DNA from 3 places in the Pseudomonas sp. SWRI51 genome. Region 1 is predicted to be linked to each of the others. Evidence: riboswitches for the same ligand, from Rfam matches in the RefSeq annotation. Region 1 holds a riboswitch; each other region holds the start of a gene.

Region 1 (4,695 bases):
CAGCGCCGACATCCGAGCCGCGCAGCGCGCCATCCTGGAACTCGTAAACGCCCAGCAGGCTACCGCTATGCCGGGCAATACCCAGCAGGTCGCTGCCCTCAGGCAGGCTGGCATCACCCTTGGTCACTTCTGCATCGATGTAGGCGTACGCCCCTATCACGCGCACAGCGTCGGTTACCTGGCCGCTGAACTGCATGTCCAGGCCCTGGCTGCGCGCCTTGCCAGCGGCAACGCTGTCGCCAAGGGCATCGGTGGTGAGGACGTTTTCCTTGTCGATGCGAAACAGCGCAATGGTGGCGCCAAGACGGCTGTCGAGCAGGTCGAGCTTCACGCCGGTCTCGTACCCCAAGCCTTTTTCCGGTTTGTACACCTGGCCCTGGGTGCCGAGGGTGTTGGGCTTGAACGAGGTGGAGGCGTTGGCGAACACGCCCACCTGCGGCGTCAGTTGGTAAAGCAGGCCGATGCGCGGGGTGGCAACGTCCTTCTCCTGGCTGCTGCTGACCCCGCTGGTACGGTTCAGGGAAGTCTGCTCGATGTGCTCCAGGCGCACGCCCACCAAGCCACGCAGGCGCTCGGTGAAGGCAATCTGGTCTTGCAGGTTCAGTGCGTAGCTTTCGGTGTGCTCGTGGAAATCGTTGGCGCGGGTCAGCGCGGGCTTGGCCTGGCCGTACACCGGGTTGTAGATGTCCAGGCCGTAGCCGAGCAGGGTGGCGCTTTGTGGGTACTTCTGGCTGTTGCGGTAATTCTCGTATTCAAGGCCGATCAGCGTCTGGTGCTCCCAGCCCGCCCAATTGAAGGTGCCGTGCAGCTCGGCCTGGGTGATGTTGTCGTTCCACTCGAAGTCGCGCTCGCGGTAGAAGCGGGTGATGGTGCTGCCGACCACCGCCTGTGGTTCGGAGCTGGCGCCCTTGAGCGTGCCTTGGGTGTAGTGGTTGGCCAGGCGCAGCTTCCAGTCATCGCTGAGCATGTGCTCAAGCGCCAGGTCCACGGTCTGGTTGTCGTTGCGGATCTGCCCATCATTGGGCTCACCGAGGAAAGTCGAGCGTTTGACCGAGCCCAGGTCACCGTTGACGGCCGCAATGCCCCGGTCGAATACCGACTCGGTGCGGGAAAACTCGGTGTCCAGCAGCAACCGCGTATCGGGCGACAACTGCCAGCTCAACGACGGGCTGACGATGCGCCGTTCGCTGTTCACATGGTCGCGGAAGCTGCCGTTGTCTTCGACGGCCATGTTTATCCGCCCCAACAGGCTGCCTTCGCTGTCCAGCGGCGCGTTGGCGTCCAGGCTGGTGCGGTAGCGGTCCCAACTGCCGGCGCTCAGGCTCAGGTTGCTGAAGGTCTCGGCCTGCGGGCGCTTGGTCACGATATTGACCAGCCCGCCGGGGTCGCCACGGCCGTACAGGCTGGCCGCCGGGCCTTTGAGCACTTCGATGCGCTCGATGTTGGAGGTGTCCGGGGCGCTGTAGCTGCCTCGGTTGACGGCAAAGCCGTTCTTGTACAGCTCGCCGGTGGTGAAACCGCGCACGCTGTAGTTGAGGAAGGTCAGGCCGCCGAAGTTGTTCTGCCGCGCCACGCCGCCGGCAAAGTCCAGGGCTCGGTCAATACGCGTGGTATTGAGGTCCTTGAGTACCTGCGCCGGGATGACCTCGATGCTTTGCGGGGTATCGCGGATGTCGGTATCGGTGCGGGTGGCGGTGGCCGAACGGGTCGCCCGATAGCCTTGCACCGGGCCGTCGGCGCGTTCTTCAACGTAGGCGTCGGTAATCGAGATGGCTTCCAGCGTCAGGGGTTCTGCGGCGTAGAGCGATTGCCCAAACATACCGAGGGTCAAACCGGCCAGCAGGGGTGCGTGATGTTTCAACAGGGGGGTTCTCCATGGCAGATGTAATAACATAACATCTGCGCTGGCTAAAACGCTATCGCCGCACGATGGCAACGTGCCTGTTGACCACGGGCCGTTTTGATGGTCATCTGCGCGCCTGTTTCAGGTGCCCCCTGCCGCCGTGCATGGGGTGAAACGGGAAGCCGGTTCGTCATCCTCGCGGTGATCAGTCCGGCGCTGCCCCCGCAACGGTATACGAGCGAAGCATTCGATACGCCACTGTGCTCCGGCATGGGAAGGCGAATGTTTCATGACCCTCGTGAGCCCGGAGACCGGCCTGAAGCATCGTTTGGCAAACCCGCGGTGGGCGGGCGCAGGCCGGTTTTCGTAGGCGCGTGCGCCTGCGCTTTCCCTATGCGTTGTTCCCTCCGGGATTCTTTCATTCCTGTTTCAAGTGGAAAGATATGTCCCGTTATTCGTTGTTCCGTTCCTTCCCTGGCCACATGCTGCGTGCAAGCCTGGTGCCTTGTGTATTCCTCAGCGCAGGCGCCCAAGCCGCTGAAGATGAGCCGCTGGCATTGCCCGCCACGGCCATCACCGAATTCGCTGACGCGGCTGCCCAGCCCGACCTGCGCACCCCTGGCACCAGCGGTTCTAGGCTGAACCTCACGCCGCTGCAAACCCCTGCCAGCGTCACCAGCATCAGCGCCGAGCAGATCCAGGCGCGCAATAACGCCACCGTGCAGGACGCCGTCACCCGTTCCCCTGGCATCACCTTCATCGGCACGCCCGGCAACGGCGGCACGGCGCTGTCGGCACGTGGCTTCACCGGCCATAGCTCGACCATGCAGTTGTACGACGGCACCCGCCTGTATGTCGGCGCCGGCACCGTGACCTTTCCGGTCGACACCTGGGCGGTGGAGCGCAGCGACGTGCTGCGCGGCCCAGCATCAGTGCTGTACGGGGAGGGCGCCACGGGGGCGGTGATCAACGTGGTGCCGAAAAAGCCGTTCGAAGGTGACATCCGCAATCGCCTGCGCCTGGGTTACGGCTCCAATGACCGCCAGCAGATGGCGCTGGACAGCGGCGGGTCGCTGAGCGACACCCTGAGCTATCGCTTGAACCTCAACAAGCTGGCGAGCAATGGCTGGGTGGACCGCGGCGAGTCCGACAGCATCGCCCTCAGCGGTGCGCTGCGCTGGCAGCCCAACGAAGACCTGAGCGTGACCCTGAGTCACGATTACGGCGACCAGAACCCGCAGCAGTACCTCGGCACGCCGTTGATCGACGGGCATTACCGCGAGTCGTTGCGCGACCACAATTACAACGTGGCCAACGCCGAGCTGCATTACAACGACCAGTCCACACGCCTGGTCACCGACTGGGTAATCAGCGACACCCTCACCGCCAGCAACCAGTTGTATTACCTCAAGGCCCAACGCCGCTGGCGCAACGCCGAAAGCTACACCTGGCAGCCCGGCAACCTGATCGAGCGCAGCAGCTTCATCAGCATCAAGCAGACCCAGGAGCAGATTGGCGACCGCCAGTCGTTCACCCTGCAGCACCCGCTGTTTGGCCTGGACAGCCAGACCGTGGTGGGCGCGGACTACAATTCCATTCGCTTCCTGCGCAAGCACGACTTTGGCTATACCCTGGCCGATACCGTGCCGGTGACAGGCTCTGGCGGCGGCAGCTACATCAGCGACGACCCGTTCCGCTCGCGCGAAGCCAACCAGGCGCGGCAGTTCTCGCTGTTTGCCGAAAACCGCACGCAGCTGACCGAACGCTTGTCGCTGGTCACCGGTGCCCGCCGCGACCAGGTGCACCTGAACCGCGACAACCTCGATGACGACACCCGCAGCGACCGCAGCCTGACAGGCGATAACTGGCGCGCGGGCCTGGTGTTTGCGCTAAGCGAAGAGCTGTCGGTGTACGGCCAGTACGCCACCAGCACCGAAGGGGTCAGCGACCTGTTGACCCTGAGCTCGGAGCAGCAAAGCTGGGACTTGAGTACCGCCAAGCAGACCGAAGTTGGCATCAAGCAGATGCTGCCCGAAGGCCGCGGCGAGTGGACGCTCGCGGCCTACCACATCGTCAAGAAGAAGCTGCTCAGCACCGACCCGCTCAACCCCAAAGTGCAGCAACAGGTTGGCCAGCAGTCCTCGGACGGCATCGAGGCCACCCTTGAACTGCGCCTGCCCTATGAGGTGCAGTTGTCTGCCAACGCCGCCTGGGTGCGCGCCAGGTACGACGACTTTACCGCTGACGGCAACGACTACAGCGGCAACCGCCCGACCAACGTGCCGCGTCGTTCGGCCAACCTGTGGCTGAGCAAGGATTTTGCCCAACGCTTCAGCGCAGGTGCAGGCGCGCGGTACGTCGACAGCCGTTATGGCGACAACGCCAACACTGTCAAGGTGCCGAGCTACACCGTGCTCGACGCAAGCTTCGACTGGCATGTGCAGCCGGACCTGACCTTGGGCCTGCAACTGAACAACCTGTTCGACCGCCAGTACGCCACCACCAGCGAGAACGGCGGCCGGCAGTGGTACCTGGGCGAGCCGCGTTCGTTCTTCGTGACGGCTGACTACAGCTTCTGACCGTTGCCGCAGGAGGCGCCGAGCATGACCAGTTTGACCATCGACGACTTGCGCTGGGCACTGCCTGGGCCGCGCCTGCTGCTCAATGGCGTGAACGTGCAGGTGCAGCAAGGCGAATTCGTCGGGCTGATCGGCGCCAATGGCAGCGGCAAGACCAGCCTGCTGCGTTGCGCCTACCGCGCCACGCAGCCCACGGCCGGGCGGGTCAGCCTGGGCGGGGAAGACCTGTGGCAGCGCAGCCCGCGCTGGTGCGCGCAGCGCATTGCAGTGGTG
Region 2 (4,695 bases), on a different contig from region 1:
CCGCTGCCGCAACAACGAAGACCTGGCGCCGTACCTGGCCGAGATCCGCTACCAGGTCGAGCAGTTGAGCGAGCTGTCGGTCACCCTGGACCAGTTGGCCTACCTTGAGAAGATCCCGTTCATCAAGCCGGACTTCATTCGCTTCCTCAGCCTGTTCCGCTTCAACCTGCGCTACGTGCAGGTAGGCCTGGACGATGCCGGGCAACTGGCCATCCGCGTGCGCGGGCCGTGGCTGCACGTGATCCTGTTCGAAATCCCGTTACTGGCGATCATCAGCGAGGTGCGCAACCGCTACCGGTACCGCGACGTGGTCATCGAGCAAGTCGGCGAGCGCCTCTACCAGAAGCTTGATTGGCTCAAGGCCGAGGCCAGTGCCGATGAACTGGCCGGCTTGCAGCTGGCCGACTTCGGCACCCGGCGGCGCTTCTCGTACCGGGTGCAGGAAGAGGTGGTGCACATTCTCAAGCGGGACTTCCCCGGGCGCTTCGTCGGCACCAGCAACGTACACCTGGCCCGCGAGTACGACTTGAAACCCATCGGCACCATGGCCCATGAATGGTTCATGGCGCACCAGCAACTCGGCCCACGCCTGGTCGACAGCCAGGCTGCTGCGCTGGAATGCTGGGTTCGCGAATACCGCGGGCAGTTGGGTATCGCCCTGACCGACTGCATCGGCATGGATGCGTTCATGCAGGACTTCGATCTGTATTTTGCCAAGTTGTTCGACGGCCTGCGCCACGACTCCGGCGACCCATTGGTCTGGGCCGAAAAAGCCATCGCCCACTACCAGCGCCTGGGCATCGACCCGCAAAGCAAGACGCTGATCTTCTCCGACGGGCTGGACTTCGCCAAGATGCTCGAACTGTACCGGGCACTGAGCGGCCGCATTCACGTAAGCTTCGGTATTGGCACCAACCTCACCTGCGATATTCCGGGTGTGGCGCCGATGAACATGGTGATCAAGATGACCGCCTGCAACGGCGCCCCTGTGGCCAAGATTTCCGACAGCCCAGGCAAGACCCAATGCCGGGACGAGAATTTCGTGAGCTATCTGCGGCATGTGTTCAAGGTGGCGTGAGGAGCAAGCGGCAAGCAAAAGCGGATTGGCGCTTTCTTGCAGCTTGTAGCTTTGGGCTCGAAGGTCCAAAAAACGCTGTGAATCGGTAGGTGCATGGTTATAAGATAACGTTTCTTATCGTGATCTTTCTGCCTGTGACCTCTCCTCCATGACAAGCGCATCAGCCCCCCCTACCCTGCTATCCCAGCGCCTGCAGAGCATTGACGCCCTGCGCGGGCTGGTGATTCTCTTCATGCTGCTCGACCACGTGCGTGAGACGTTCTTCATGCATCATCAGGTCAGCGACCCGATGAACGTCGAACTGACCGACCCCGGTCTGTTTGCCAGCCGCACCCTCGCCCACTTGTGCGCACCTGTGTTCGTGCTGCTCACAGGGCTGTCAGCCTGGCTGTACGGCGAGAAGTACCAGGGCCGTGGGGATGTCTCGGCGTTTCTGTTCAAGCGCGGACTGTTTCTGGTGGCGCTGGAATTCACTCTGGTCAACTTCGCCTGGACCTTCCAGTTGCCGCCGACGGTGATCTACCTGCAGGTCATCTGGGCGATTGGCATCAGCATGATTGCCCTGTCCGTACTGGTGTGGCTGCCGCGCGCTGCGCTCATCACCCTGGGCACAGTGATCATTGCCGGGCATAACCTGCTCGATGCCCTGCATTTTGGGCCTGAGTCGGCACTGCACGTGCCGTGGGCCATCCTGCATGACCGTGGCTGGCTGCAAGCCTGCGACAGCCTGCGCCTGCGCACTTCCTACCCAGTGCTGCCGTGGATTGGCGTAATTGCCATAGGCTATGGCCTTGGGCCGTGGTTTGGCCGTGCCAGCCAGGCAGGGGCCCGGCAAAAGCGCCTGTTGCTGGCCGGTAGCGCGGCACTGCTTGGGTTCGCGCTGCTGCGCCTGATCAATGGCTACGGCGAAGCGCCATGGAGCAGCTACGCGAACGTCACGCAAAGTGTGATGAGCTTTTTCAACATCACCAAGTACCCGCCGTCGCTGGTGTTTCTGACCCTGACGCTGGGCTGTGGGCTGTTGTTACTGCGCGGCTTCGAACGAGCCGGGACTACCCGCTGGATCAACGCGCTGACAGTGTTTGGCGCGGCGCCCATGTTCTTCTACCTGCTGCACCTGTATGTGCTGAAGCTGTTGTACCTCGCCTGCGTGGCGGTGTTTGGGCTCAACCGTGGCGGGTATTTCGGTTTTGAGGCTATCAGTGCGGTTTGGCTGGTGGCAGTGGTACTGGCGGCTGCCCTTTACCTGCCAGTGCGTTGGTTCGCGCAGTTGAAGGCTCGCCGGCGGGATATCGCCTGGCTCAAGTATCTGTAATGCCACTATCTGCCCCTACACCGCGCTGTGGTTTATGTGGGCAGCAAAAACGTTTCCCCCTGGCGGCTGATGGTCTACCATGCCGTCCGCCGGTTTCCCCAGGGAACTAACAGGGAATCCCCGGCTTGCCAGTGGCAAGCCAACGGGAACTGCCCCCGCAACTGTAGGTGCCGAGCCCGCGCCATCAATGCCACTGGAGCGAACCTCCGGGAAGGCTGGCGCAGGGCCAGGACGCACCAGTCAGGAGACCTGCCGGCGCACATTCACCAACCGGCGGGGTGTCCGGGATGGCCATCTCCACCCCTTGCGGGTGCTGTCCGTTGCCGGCCGCAATGGGCCTTGCGATGCCTGTCCGTGTGTTCATGCCGTACACAGCCCGATAGGAGATCGCCCCTCATGCTGCCCCGTTTCGCCACACTGCTCGCCAGCCTGTCGCTGGCATGTGCTGCCCATGCTGGCGCCACGCACTACCCGCTGACCGTCGACAACTGCGGTGTAGCGCAGACCTTCGCCCAAGCCCCGGAGCGTGCAGTGACCATCGGCCAGGCCGGCACCGAAATGCTCTATGCCTTGGGCCTTGGTGAGAAGCTTGCGGGCACCTCGCTGTGGTTCAACAACGTGCTCCCCGAGTTTGCCGAACAGAATGCCAAGGTGCCGCGTTTGGCGGACAACGACCCAAGCTTTGAGGCCGTAGTCGGCAAGCGCCCGCAGTTGGTGGCGGTGCAGTTCGAGTGGATGGTCGGCGCCCAGGGCGTGGTCGGCACCCGCGAGCAGTTCGCCGAGCTTGAAATCCCGACCTACCTGCTGCCATCGGACTGCGAGGGCAAGGACAATCTGGTGGGCGCCGACGGCACCCGCCTGCAGCCGTTTCGTATCGACAGCATCTATAAAAGCATCAGCGAGCTTGCCGAAATCTTCGACGTTCAGGCGCGGGGCGTGGCCCTCAATGACCAACTCAAAGGCAAGCTCAAGCATGCTCGCCAGCAGCTTGCCGGCAAGGACCTCAGCGCCACCAGCGCGCTGTTCTGGTTCTCCAGCGCCGACCTTGAGATGGACCCTTATGTAGCAGGCCGCCAGGGCGTGGCCGATTTCATGCTGCAAACCCTGGGCGTGCGCAACGTGGTCGAGTCCAACGAGGAGTGGCCGACCGTGGGCTGGGAGACGCTGGCCAAAGCCAATCCCACATGGCTGATCATCGCGCGCATGGACCGCCGCCGCTTCCCGGCGGACGACGTCGAAAAGAAGCTTGAATTCCTGCACAGCGACCCGGTAGCAAAGAACATGGACGCGGTCAGGAACGGCCGCGTAATAGTGCTCGATGCTGACGCCATGCAAGCCGGCATCCGCTTGTTCCCTGGGCTGGAGCGCCTGTCCACGGCCTTCGCCACCGGTAAAGCACCGCAACCATGAACCGCATGCTTCCTCTTGGCGCCGTCGCGCTGCTTGCCTTGCTGGCAGCGCTGCTGGCCGGTATCGCAATCGGCGAAACGCGCCTGAGCTTCGAGGTGGTCGCCCAGGTGCTGGCCAACCACCTGTGGCAGGCAGGCCACGTGCTCGACCCGATAGACGCCGGCATCATCTGGAACTACCGCCTGCCGCGCACGCTGGTGGCTGCCGCCTGTGGTGCTGGCCTGGCCACCTGCGGGGTAATCCTGCAGGCGCTGTTGCGCAACCCGCTGGCCGAACCCTACCTGCTAGGCCTGTCTGCCGGCGCATCGACCGGCGCCGTGGCAGTTGGTTTGCTGGGCTTGGGGGGGACGCTGCTGTCATTGTCTGGTGGTGCTTTCGTCGGTGCGTTGGCGGCGTTCGCGCTGGTTTTGCTATTGGCGCGCGCCAGCGGCAGCAGCCACAACAACGCCCAGGTAATTCTTGCCGGCATTGCCGGCTCGCAGCTGTTCAACGCGCTTACGGCGTTTCTGATCACCAAGTCGGCTACCGCCGAGCAGGCCCGCGGCATCATGTTCTGGCTGCTGGGCAACCTCAGCGGTGTGCGCTGGCCATCGGTGTGGCTCGCCCTACCTGTGGCCCTGCTGGGGCTGGTGGTGTGCCTGTGGCACCGCCGCGCGCTGGATGCCTTCACCTTTGGCGCCGACTCCGCCGCCTCACTCGGGGTGCCGGTGCGCCGCACGCAACTGCTGCTGATCAGTTGTGCCGCGCTGGTCACGGCGGTGATGGTGTCGATCGTCGGCGCCATCGGTTTTGTCGGCCTGGTTATCCCCCATGCCCTGCGCTTGCTGCTGGGCCCGGGGCATAGCCGCCTGCTGCCTGCCAGTGCGCTCGGCGGAGCGCTGTTTCTGATCGT
Region 3 (4,695 bases), on a different contig from region 1:
GATACCCTCGACCTTGAGCTGCATGAACGCATCGGAGCGCTCGCCCAGTGCCTCAGCGGTGCGCAGGCGCTCCTGCTCGACCAACGCCTGGATACGCTCGCGCAACGCACGCTGGCTGATGCGGATAAACCGCCATGGCTGCATGAGGCCGACGCTGGGCGCCTGGTGCGCGGCGCTCAGCAGGCGCCCGAGCAGCTCAGGCGCCACCTCGCCACCGATGAAGTGGCGCATGTCGCGGCGCTCACCGATGGCCCGGTAGATAGCCGCGCGTTCTGCGTCGCTGTAAGCGTGTTCATTCATGGTCGCAACAATGCCGCCGCCGCATCGGGGTTGGAAGGGAAATAGAAGTGTACGTATGAAGCCGTCAGCCGGCCGGTGCGGTACACCGCTTCGTTACCGCGCCCGCCATTGGGGCTCAGGCCGCGAGCGATGGGCTCAAGCTCGGTGCTGGTCAGCGAATGGTGATACGTGTGCCCACGCAAAGTGCCTTCAGGCAGCTCGACCGCCTGTAGCGCCAGCGCAGCCAGGCGCTTCTGCATGGTTGCCTCGCCGCTCAGCAACCCCAGCAGCGCGGCGCGCTCGCCCGCCACATCGGTCAGCGCATCGAGCAGGTAAAGCATGCCGCCACATTCGGCCAGCAGCGGCTTGCCCTGGGCGTGGTGGGCACGGATCGCCTCGAGCATCGGCGCATTGGCCGCCAGCGCGTGGTGGTGCAGCTCCGGATAGCCGCCGGGCAAGTACAGGCTGTCTACCGCCGGCAGCTCACGGTCGTGCAGCGGCGAGAAGAACTCAAGGTGGGCGCCCAGATTGCGCAGCAGCTCAAGATTGGCGCCATACAGGAAGGCAAAGGCTTCGTCGCGGGCCACGCCAATGCGCACCCCGGCCAGCGTAGCGGCGGGTTGCTGCAGCAGCGGCGCGGCAAAGCTGACCGGCGGCGGCAAGGCCGCATCGCAACTGGCGCCGAGTGCTTCGGCGGCGGCATCCAGGCGGGCGTCGAGGTCGTTCAGCTCGCTGGCCTGCACCAGGCCTAGGTGGCGGCTGGGCAACTCGATACCCCGCTCGCGGGACAGCCCGCCATACCAGCGCAGGCCTTCGGTCAGGCTACCTTCGAGCAGTTGCGCATGGCGCAGGCTGCCGACCCGATTGGCCAGTACGCCAGCGAATGGCAAATCGGGCTGATAGCGCGCAAGGCCCAGGGCCAGGGCGCCGAAGGTCTGGGCCATGGCGGTGCCGTCGATCACCGCCAGCACCGGCACGCCGAAGTGGCGGGCAAGGTCGGCACTGGACGGGGTGCCATCGAACAGCCCCATCACCCCTTCGATGAGGATCAGGTCAGCGTCGGCCGCCGCCTCCCACAGCAGGCGACGGCTTTCGTCGGCGCCGATCATCCACAGGTCGAGCTGGTACACCGGCGCGCCGCTGGCCCGCTCGAGAATCATCGGGTCGAGAAAGTCCGGGCCGCACTTGAACACCCGCACCTTGCGCCCCTGGTTACGGTGCAGGCGTGCCAGGGCCGCAGTGACCGTGGTCTTGCCCTGCCCCGAAGCCGGGGCGGCAATCAGCACGGCCGGGCAGTGCCGGGGTTGGCTCACAGTTCGACGCCTTTCTGCGCACGAATGCCGGCCTGGAACGCATGCTTGAGCATGCCCATTTCGGTGACGGTGTCGGCCATTTCAATCATTTCAGGCTTGGCCCCACGGCCCGTGACGATCACGTGCTGCATCGGCGGGCGCGCCTGGATGTCGGTCAGCACCTGGTCGAGGTCGAGATAGCCGTGCTTGAGGGCAATGTTCAGCTCATCGAGCACCACGAACTGCACCGCGGGGTCTTGCAGCAGTTGCCGCGATACCGCCCAGGCGGCCTCGGCTGCAGCGATGTCGCGCTGGCGGTCCTGGGTTTCCCAGGTAAAGCCCTCGCCCATCACGTGGTAGCGCACCTCGTCCGGGAAACGGCGGAAGAACAACTCTTCGCCGGTGCTGTTGCGGCCCTTGATGAACTGCACCACGCCGCACTGCATGCCATGGCCCAAGGCGCGTGCAAGCATGCCGAAGGCCGAGCTGCTTTTGCCCTTGCCGTTGCCGCTGAGCACCAGCAGCAGGCCGCATTCGTTGGGGGAGTTGGCGATGCGCTCGTCGATGAGCGCCTTCTTGCGCTGCATGCGCGCCAGGTGGCGTTCGTCGCGTTCGGGGGATTCGCTCATCAGGGGTCTCCGCAAACTGCCGCGCGGTGGCGGCAGGTAAAAGGCGGGCATACGGAGAACGCGCAGGAGCTGCGGCATTAGCCACAGTGCACCGCGCATCACCCTCCGTGATGCCGTTGGCAGTTACAGGCCGGTCTCCGGGCTTGTGAGTGGGGCAAAGGCCCCGGCCTGCGCGCCTTCCCGGGTGAGAGCACCCAGTGGCCGTGCGCGGCGTCGACTCACCTACCGTTGCGGGGGCAGCGCCGGAATCGCGCCATGCTGGCACCCACCGGCTTCCCAGTTTCACCCCGCCAAGGCTTGGCTCGCAGGGCACCTGAAACACGCGCGAAGGTTAGAGGGTTGCACCCTGAGCGTCAATGAACGAAGGCCGCAATGGCCTGGATCAATGGCCGATCTGCCAGCTTGTGCCACACTGAGTACAGTGATATCACTTAGCCAGCACCCAGCTGACCTCAATACAATTACAAGGAGAGCGCAGCATGCAAGGCCTGACCATCAATAATCAGCATCTGGAGTTCCTGCGCCCGGCACTGGAGCGCTGGATCGACTGCATCGACCGTTGCAACCAGTTCCATGGCGACAACGAGGCGCCCTACTGGCATGGCACAGCAGCCAATGTCGGCCTGCTGGCCGCTGCCGCCTGGCAGAGCGAGCTGGCCGCATTGGAGCAGACCGTCAGCAAGAAGCAGCGCGACGAAGGCGAGCGTGACGCCCGCTGCGACCTGTCGATCAGTAGCGCCGAAGCATCCGTGTACTTGCATGCCAGCCAGCGCTGGCCGCGCATTGCGCGTTTGGACATGACCGCGGCGCTGCTGGAAACCGCCGTGCAGGCCAAATGCATCGCCTACCCCAGCCAGCTCAAGGCCGGCGCCCTGTTCGTCACGCCATGGAAGGCCGGCCAGCACGCAAGCCCCGAGGAACTGCAGGACCTGGTGGACGATCTGCAAAAGCACACCGCCTGCGCGGTGGCGTGGTACTTCCCGTATGCCTATCGCAAGCTGCACAACGAGCTGGGGCAGTACTTTCCCGGGGTGGCGTTGCTGCTCAAGCAGGCGTGACCGGGTCAGCCGAAGAAGCGCTCGACCAAGCCTGCATCATTCAGGCGCGCTGCGTAGGCGGCGCGGTCGAACAGCTGGCCGGTGCGCAGGTCATAAACCGGCCCGGACGCGGGGGCGGCCACCTCACTTAACCGCACATTGACGAAGTGGTACTCGGCGCCGCGGATCTCGCGCAGCGAATCGATGCGAAAGTACGAGCCCGGCACGAACAGCGTTTCGGCCTCGTTGGCATGGCCTGAAAACGCGCTGACCGGCGTGCCATTGCGATAGCTGCCTGCTGGCAACTCGAATACCACGGAGGTGTCATCGAAAACGCCCTCAACGCCGCTGGCAGTCTTGAGGTTGTTGTCGGCGGCGAACTGGCGCACCACATACGGGTTTTCGGTAAACGAGGTCAGGTCGGTATTGACCAGCACATCGCCCACATTGAACTGCCCGTTACGGAAGTGCGTACCGCTGGTGCTGCGCAGGCCATGGCCGCCGCGATATAGCGGCACATCGCTGTTTTTCGGCAGACGCTCCAGATCATCAGCGAGCTTGGTCACGTAGTCCACTTCATCGCCGTAGGGGAAATCGCGCACGCCTTCGCGCAGGAAGCGGTTGATCTGCGAATCTTCCTCGGTGTACATCAGGATCAGGTGATTCTTGTAGCGGCCGTCCTGCTGATAGGTGTAGGCCGGCGTGCCGCCGTCATCGACATAATCGAAACCGTTGTCGTCCACTTGCGGGTCGTCTTCATCATCGAGTTCAGGGATATCCTGGTCGCCCAGCAACGCCTCCTGCCGCGCCCGGGCGTTGTCCGAGAGGGTGCGCTCGCGCAGCGCATCCGGGCGCATGTACTCGTCCCAGAACGCTGAAGGCTCGCTGGCCAGGTTGCCGGTTGGCGCGCCACCGGCCAGACGTGGCGGTGCCAGCAACTCCCACTCCCCCTCAGCATTGAGCCGCACCGGGCGCAGGGGCCCGAACGCAAACGGATTGTCGGCAGGCACGATCAGCCAGCTCGATGTCTCCGGGCTATAGCGCACGCGATAGGGAACACCTTCCAGCTCGATCCAGCAACTGCCGTCGGTGCCCATGCGCACCCCTTCCAAGCGGCCCTGCCCTAGCGGCTTTGCATCCAGCACGTCATTGGCCTCGATGCCATCGAGACCGGCCGAGGGCGCCTCAAGCACCTCCCAATCGGCCAGCGAGGTTTGCAGTTCGTGAAAAGGCGTCTGGTACGAAAGCAGCGCCATGCTACTGCCTGCGCCCACATCGACCATGCTCAGTGCGGCGAACACTGAATCCAGAATCGCCGCACGCATTGCCGCCTGGCGTTGCTGGGCGCTGCCCGCATGCACGGCAGCATCGATATCCAGGCCAAGCTTTGCAAGGGTCACGCCGAGCAACCCCAGCGACACTGGCCAGCCCATCGGCACAAAGCCACCAAAGACCTGC

What was found. A riboswitch is a leader RNA that binds a small molecule or an ion and turns the genes downstream of it on or off. The one in region 1 is predicted to bind cobalamin.
Region 2: it holds a riboswitch for cobalamin, as region 1 does, so the genes downstream of both, HU720_RS10305 (ABC transporter substrate-binding protein) here and HU720_RS00550 (TonB-dependent receptor) in region 1, are expected to answer to the same signal.
Region 3: it holds a riboswitch for cobalamin, as region 1 does, so the genes downstream of both, cobO (cob(I)yrinic acid a,c-diamide adenosyltransferase) here and HU720_RS00550 (TonB-dependent receptor) in region 1, are expected to answer to the same signal.

The regions. Positions count from the first base shown of each region.
Region 1 is NZ_JABWRG010000001.1:113,264-117,958, forward strand. It holds gene HU720_RS00545 (TonB-dependent siderophore receptor) at 1-1,861, opposite strand, end outside; cobalamin riboswitch at 1,970-2,178, shown strand; gene HU720_RS00550 (TonB-dependent receptor) at 2,287-4,422, shown strand; gene HU720_RS00555 (ABC transporter ATP-binding protein) at 4,447-4,695, shown strand, end outside.
Region 2 is NZ_JABWRG010000024.1:17,438-22,132, forward strand. It holds gene pncB (nicotinate phosphoribosyltransferase) at 1-1,078, shown strand, start outside; gene HU720_RS10300 (heparan-alpha-glucosaminide N-acetyltransferase domain-containing protein) at 1,227-2,393, shown strand; cobalamin riboswitch at 2,467-2,665, shown strand; gene HU720_RS10305 (ABC transporter substrate-binding protein) at 2,790-3,803, shown strand; gene HU720_RS10310 (iron ABC transporter permease) at 3,800-4,695, shown strand, end outside.
Region 3 is NZ_JABWRG010000023.1:39,200-43,894, forward strand. It holds gene bluB (5,6-dimethylbenzimidazole synthase) at 1-300, opposite strand, end outside; gene HU720_RS10155 (cobyrinate a,c-diamide synthase) at 297-1,592, opposite strand; gene cobO (cob(I)yrinic acid a,c-diamide adenosyltransferase) at 1,589-2,200, opposite strand; cobalamin riboswitch at 2,311-2,532, opposite strand; gene HU720_RS10165 (hypothetical protein) at 2,680-3,258, shown strand; gene HU720_RS10170 (DUF6543 domain-containing protein) at 3,264-4,695, opposite strand, start outside.